Regions from separate parts of the Paenibacillus puldeungensis genome, predicted to be linked through region 2. Evidence: riboswitches for the same ligand, from Rfam matches in the RefSeq annotation. Region 2 holds a riboswitch; the other holds the start of a gene.

Region 1 (3,411 bases), on a different contig from region 2:
AAACACCATCAATATAGAAATCGTTTCTAAAGCGACTCCTATTAATAGTGTGACATTGGCAATCCCAGCTTTTGCGATCCCTACGACTAACATGCCCCAAGTTGCAGATTGAAACCATTTAGCGGCATAAAACACATCCACAGCCGGGTCCTTGGAGGATCTGCCCCTGTATGCGCTGATGAGGAGAACGGTAAACAGGTGACCTAGTACGAGCAAAACAAATACAGTTTTCATATCCAAGTAAATTTTCATGATAGCCCTTGTTCACCATCTTTTATGTAATAGATACGCTAGCTTGAAATTTAAAACATTATATCACGTCTGCCCCTCATTTCGATATTGCATTGTACGTATACAAACTTAACCAATGGTAGTCGAGCATTGCTAGAGATGGCCCTCCTCACGAGGAATTTGACACATTTATTTTCAAAAAGCGAGGCTCTCCGCCAAAAGTGGAGAACCTCGCTTTTTACTTAGCTTACTCTTGCAGCAAGCATAACGTTCTAGCAGATGAAGTGTTACGCACCCAGCTCGTTAACCTGAGCCGGTTGTTCCTGCCTCGAAATAAGGAACAAAGCCGCCCAAATAAACACGAAACCGCAAATCTGAGCCACGGTGATCACCTGTTGAAAAACGATTCCATTGACCAGCACTCCGACCATCGGAAAGCTAAGCTCTGCTAACGTAGCGACTGACGCCTTGGTCGTTGTCAGGCCTTTATAGTAAACGAGAAGGCTGAGCAGTCCGGGAAGCAGCGCCTGTCCTATAATATTCAACGTGAAGGCGGCAAACATGGTTGAACCAGCAGGTAGACTCCAGGCAGCCCCTTCGTTCCAAGTGATGGCGAACAGCAGTGGGAGCGCGAGAACGTATCTTAGCGAAGTCACAGTCTCATATTTCATACGTCCAACCAACATACGTCCCATGACCGTTGAGCCGCCCCACAAAGCTGCAGCCCCCATCGAGAGCAGGCTGCTTACTTGTACGAAATCGCTAAAGTGCCCAATCGGAATTGTAAATCCGAAGGTTAACAAATACGTTCCAACCAGTGCTATCAGAAAAAGCCCGAAGAAATTGCGGGGCAGTTTTTCCTTCAGCAGCAAACTAGCCAGGATGATAGCGAAGAGAGGTTGCAGCTTTTGGAGGAGCAGCGTGGCATTCAAATTGCCGCTTGAGAGCGCCATGGTAAACAATATGGAGGCGATCGCCGAGCCACCCCAGGAAATAAAGAGCAGTGCGCCCCCATGGCGCCAGCTAAGTCCTTTCAGCTCTTTTCGGTTTTTCCAGAGAGCAGGTAATACTAGCAAGGCGATAATGAGGTGCTCCAAGAGCACAATTTGTGAAGAGGTTACAGACTTCAGCAAAATGACTCGGAATAGCGGGTCCACGCCCCAAAGTGCAGCTCCCAAAACGACGAGCCAAAACCCTCGGTTGAATTGTGATTTTCGGGTGGTCCTTGCAGATATCACACTTTTTCTACTTCCGCCCACCTCCGGAATGGCTGCCTCACTCTTGACCGCTCCTGAAAAAGCTGTTGCCTCGCTTGTACTTACTCTTAATTCTCCGCCAACACTTGCATGCTTCATGTGGATTGTCCCCTTCTTGAATATGGGGTCTACGTAGAAAACCCCCGTCATTGACAAGCGTCAACGATTACGGGGGCTGATCAAATAAGTTTGTATGGAACACACTATTCCACTCAAACCTGTCTATTGATCTTCTCCCATCCGGACTTTAACCGTCGGCCTTGGAATCGCACCAAGTCAGTCGCCTCCTTTCATTACCGTAAGAAGGCGAGTCGCGGGCTTGAGCCTCCCAATTCCCGTTGTGGGAATCAGAAAACCTCACCGCCGGTCAGGAATTTCACCTAACCCCGAAGATCCATATTCATTTAAATTTTTAATAGATGAAATTAATATTATAATATGATTTTAGATGACTTCATTCTATAACAAACCTCACAAGAAAACCACCATTTCATTCTTTTGCTTAGGCTCGTTTCACAACATCAAAGTTATTTTCAATAAGCAGCCAGTTTTGCGGAAAGCTCAGTCCAAGCTTCCAATAGCTTATGCCCCGCAGCCGCAGCTCTTTTATAAGGTTAAACTTCGCCTGGATGGACCGGGCGTCCTCAAACCATACCTCATGCTGCCGGCCAGCCCCATCTGTGTAGCGGAAAAATGGCGCTTGCGCTCTCTGGCTGTACTGGATGGCTACGTTGTTATCCGCGGCGATTTGAATCGCCTGCTGCGGGCTCACCGCCCTCGCTACGGTTCCCTGTACAAACGGCAGCGTCCAATCGTAGCCGTATAGATTTTGCCCCATCATAATTTTCGAGGCCGGCATTTCCGTCAGCGCATATTCAATCACCCTTCTCACTGGACCGATGGGAGAAACGGCTTGCGCCGGGCCGCCGCTGTATCCCCACTCATAGGTCATAATGACGACAAAATCGGCGATCTCACCCTGGGCCTTATAATCGTGTGCTTCATACCACTCCCCCTGCTGCGTAGCGCTGGTCTTGGGGGCAAGCGCGGTAGACATGAGCCAGCCCTGCTGCTGAAAACGGGCTTTCGCTTTTCGCAAAAAGGTGTTGTAAGCCTCCCGATCGGCTGGTCTTAGATGCTCAAAATCAAAATGGATATCCCGGAACCCGTATTTTTTTGCCGTGGCTACAATATTGTCCAAAAAACGGTTTTGTACCGGAATATCGTTGAGCAGAATCCTCCCAAGCTCACTGCTAAACTGGTCGTTCTCCTGATTCGTAATGACCATCATTAGCACGACGCGGTTGTTTCTGGCGATGGCCGGGAACTGATTCAACAGGGGTTCCTTTAGCGAACCGTCCCGCTGAGCCTGAAAGCTGAATGGAGCTAAATACGTTAAATACGGCGCCGCTTCCCTGGCGCTCTCCTCTAAAGCGGGGGCAACCGTCGTTCCCCGGGGCTCCACGTAAGCATTAATCTCCGCTCTCGTTCTTGGCCGAGGGGGAATGTACAACCGAAAGCCCACGGACAATGTTTGGCCTACCGAAATTGAGTTCACCCGAGCCAGCTCCTGGTAATTCATGTTGAATTTCCTTGCAATCGACCACAGGCTATCTCCCGGCTGAACCCAATAGTAGCTTCCAACAATCGGTATTACTAAGGTTTGTCCAACGACGAGACGATTCGGATTTGGGATCTCATTCGCTTCTACGATATCGGAAGCAGGTATGCTGTATGCTTCTGCTATGGAATATATCGTTTGATTTCTCTGTACGACATGAATCTGCATTTCGTTCCCTCCTTCAAAGGATTACGCTACCACTATCCTATGAAGTGGGAGGTTTGGCCTATTCCCTTGTGCAAACGGGGCCTCATAGCAAAATACCGCCCGCTTCCTATAATTTTGAAGGAAGCAGAGCGGCGT
Region 2 (3,411 bases):
AATTTGGCGGTCTGAACGAGCTTTTAACGGATCTGTACCTTATAACGGACAACCAAAATTACTTGGAAACCGCAAAATACTTTGATAATCAGAAATTATTATTTCCTATGAAGGAAAATATGGACACTCTCGGTGACATGCATGCCAATCAACATATTCCGCAAATTATCGGCGCTTTGAAACTATTTGAGGCCGAAGGGGAGCCATCCTATTATGCAGTCGCTCAAAACTTTTGGCATATGGTTACAGAAGACCATGCTTATCAAATCGGCGGCGTTGGAGAAACGGAAATGTTCAGGGAGTCCGGCAAGATTGATGCTTATTTAACTGATAAAACCGCAGAAACTTGCGCCAGCTACAATATGTTAAAGCTGACAAAAGAATTATACTGTTTTGAACCTAAAAAGGAATACATGGACTATTATGAAAGAACCGTTTATAATCACATCCTGGCTACGGAAAACAGTAAGAAGGTGGAGGGGGGGAGCACTTATTTCATGCCTCTAGCCCCGGGTTCATGCAAGAAATTCGATACCCATGAGAATACTTGTTGTCACGGAACCGGTCTGGAAAACCATTTCAAATACCAGGATAGCATTTATTTCCATGGCCGAGATAACTTGTTTGTCAACCTGTACATTCCGTCTACTTTACTGTGGAAAGAGCGAGAGATAACCGTATCCCAAAAAAGATATAGAGGGGAATTCTCCGAAACAGTGCAGTTTTTTATTGATGGCGGGAAAGAATTAAACATCCTCTTCAGAATTCCCGAGTGGGTAGAACGTTCTATCACAGTAAAGTTAAATGATGTCCAGATCACCCCCAACCATGTGGACGGATATCTTCAAATTCAAAAAGTATGGGATCGCGATAAGGTAGAACTAATCATTCCTTATTCTTTAAGATTGATAAGCACTCCGGATGATTCTCAAATTAATAGCGTTTTTTACGGGCCTTACGTTCTGGCAGCTATCGATGAGAGGCAGGATTTCATTACTTGGCCATACAGCGAGGAACAATTCGTGCAGCGAATGAAAAAATTGGATGGGGATTTGAATTTTTCCCTAGACGGCATATGCTTTGTTCCGCTGTATCAAATCCAAGATCAGAGATACCACACTTATTTTAAGTTTTTGGAATAGAGGTTTGAGCGAGAGTCCTTGCATTTTTTATTTTGTGGTGGTAACATTACCCCAGAGCCTATGGGATCAATAAAGATAGTCATAGGAAACGAATAAAATATGCTACAATCCTTCGGGGCAGGGTGTAATTCCCTACCGACGGTAATGGCTTCTTGGGCTTGAGTCGTTTTTGGCACAGTATCCCCCAGGTAGCACAAGTCCGTGACCCGTATGTGGAATTTAAGGTTGTCTACATATGGCTGAGCCGGTGAGATTCCGGGACCGACAGTATAGTCTGGATGGGAGAAGGAAGACGCGGAGCACATATCGGATCAAAACGAGTGTGTAGAAACTAAAAGAGGTTAACTTTTCAAGTTCCACATTTCACAATGTTACTTGAATGTGGAGGCTTGGAAAACGGCGGCTCACGGTATCGTCATTATTGACGAGCCTTAATTGCTATCGTCGTCAGCTCTTTTCCATATGCGTATAACAGCTCTCATAACACCCTGCCGGATTCAAATGCGGCAGGGTTATTTATTTTTTTCGGATAATTAAGTACGCGGAGGTGAGAACAAATGAATGTGATCGATGACGAGTATTACATGGGACTCGCGCTGGATATGGCTGAGCGGGCTTTAGGTCAGACCGGGGTAAATCCAGTCGTGGGCGCCGTCGTCGTTAAGGATGGGGTGCTCGTCGGACTTGGAACGCATCTACAGCGAGGGACGCCGCATGCCGAGGTCCATGCACTTAATATGGCCGGGTCAAATGCGGAAGGGAGTACAGTTTATGTATCCCTCGAACCGTGCAGCCACTATGGTCTGACTCCTCCCTGTGCCGAACGTTTAATCCAAGAGAAAGTAAAACGGGTTGTAGTAGCCTGTGAGGATCCCAATCCTCAGGTTGCTGGCCGAGGAATTGCCATGCTGCAAAACAGCGGCATCGAAGTAAAGGCTGGCGTGCTACGAGAACGGGCCATAAAGCTGAACCGTAAGTTCATTAAGTTTATTTCTACCGGTCTTCCCTATGTAACAATTAAAACGGCAAGCACTTTGGACGGTAAAATCGCTTCAAAAACAGGGGATAGCAAATGGATATCTAATGAAGGCTCACGCGAACTCGTGCATACGCTTCGGCACCGTCACCAGGCGATAATGGTTGGCGTATCCACGATCATAGCGGACGATCCCCAGCTAACGACAAGACTGTCTGTACCGGGACTTTCTCCTATTAGACTGATCGTCGATTCTAAGCTTCGCATTCCAACGACAGCTAAGGTGTTGAACGATAACCTGGCAAAAACAGTGATTTTGACGACAGAGCAAGCCGATCAGAACAAAGCGGCTTACCTTACTGAACACGGCATCCAGCTCATTTATTGTGGTGATAATGCTCAGGTGGATCTGCAGCTTGCGTTGAAGCAGCTTGGTCAGCAAGGAATATCTTCCGTTCTTGTAGAGGGTGGTGGTCATATTAATGGTTCGCTGCTGCAAGGCAAGCTTGTCGATGAAGTAGTGCTATTCTTTGCGCCGAAGCTGATCGGCGGAGTTAACGCACCAAGCAGCTTCGTCTTCGATGGCTACGACCTAATGCAGGACGCCATTTCCTTGCGGGAAATGGAAGTCGAGCAAATCGGAGATAATATCTGTATCCGGGGGATTCCGGTTTGGAGCGGAGATAAATAATAGGCAAAGGAGGAGTGAACCATGTTTACCGGACTTGTTGAGGAAATCGGCACGATGAAATCGATTGGACGTAAAGGCGAAGCCATGCTGCTGGGGATATCAGCCAGCCATATTATTGACGGCATAAAGATCGGTGATAGCATCGCCGTTAATGGTGTATGCCTCACAGCTACTTCCTATGACGCTTCCTCTTTTACGGTTGACGTCATGCCGCAGACATACCGCAATACGAACCTCAAGGAATTGAAGCCGGGTAGCCGTGTAAACCTGGAGCGGGCCATGGCCGCGGGTGGACGGTTTGGGGGCCACATCGTTCAGGGACATGTGGACGGGGTCGGCACGATTATGGGTATGACGAAAGACCAAAACGCGGTCGTGTTCGAAGTGGCTCCGGCTAATCCATCCTTGTTTAAATACATCATCCCTAAAGGCTCGATAACTGTTGATGGCATCAGCCTTACAGTGGTTAACGCAGCTAACGGAAAATTTACGATATCGATCATTCCGCATACGCTGGCGCAGACGGTGCTGGCCTTTAAGCGGGGTGGAGATACGGTTAACCTGGAGTGCGATATACTTGGCAAGTATGTGGACCATTTGCT

Evidence for each region. Region 2 has a riboswitch for FMN ahead of ribD (bifunctional diaminohydroxyphosphoribosylaminopyrimidine deaminase/5-amino-6-(5-phosphoribosylamino)uracil reductase RibD). Riboswitches for the same ligand answer to the same signal wherever they lie in the genome.
Region 1: it holds a riboswitch for FMN, as region 2 does, so the genes downstream of both, ACFQ3W_RS01900 (DMT family transporter) here and ribD (bifunctional diaminohydroxyphosphoribosylaminopyrimidine deaminase/5-amino-6-(5-phosphoribosylamino)uracil reductase RibD) in region 2, are expected to answer to the same signal.

The regions. Positions count from the first base shown of each region.
Region 1 covers NZ_JBHTLM010000001.1:447,573-450,983, reverse strand. Annotated here, with positions in the region: gene ACFQ3W_RS01905 (GGDEF domain-containing protein) at 1-234, opposite strand, end outside; gene ACFQ3W_RS01900 (DMT family transporter) at 519-1,586, opposite strand; FMN riboswitch at 1,712-1,885, opposite strand; gene ACFQ3W_RS01895 (LysM peptidoglycan-binding domain-containing protein) at 1,990-3,276, opposite strand.
Region 2 covers NZ_JBHTLM010000004.1:297,387-300,797, forward strand. Annotated here, with positions in the region: gene ACFQ3W_RS08300 (beta-L-arabinofuranosidase domain-containing protein) at 1-1,142, shown strand, start outside; FMN riboswitch at 1,247-1,436, shown strand; gene ribD (bifunctional diaminohydroxyphosphoribosylaminopyrimidine deaminase/5-amino-6-(5-phosphoribosylamino)uracil reductase RibD) at 1,700-2,809, shown strand; gene ribE (riboflavin synthase) at 2,831-3,411, shown strand, end outside.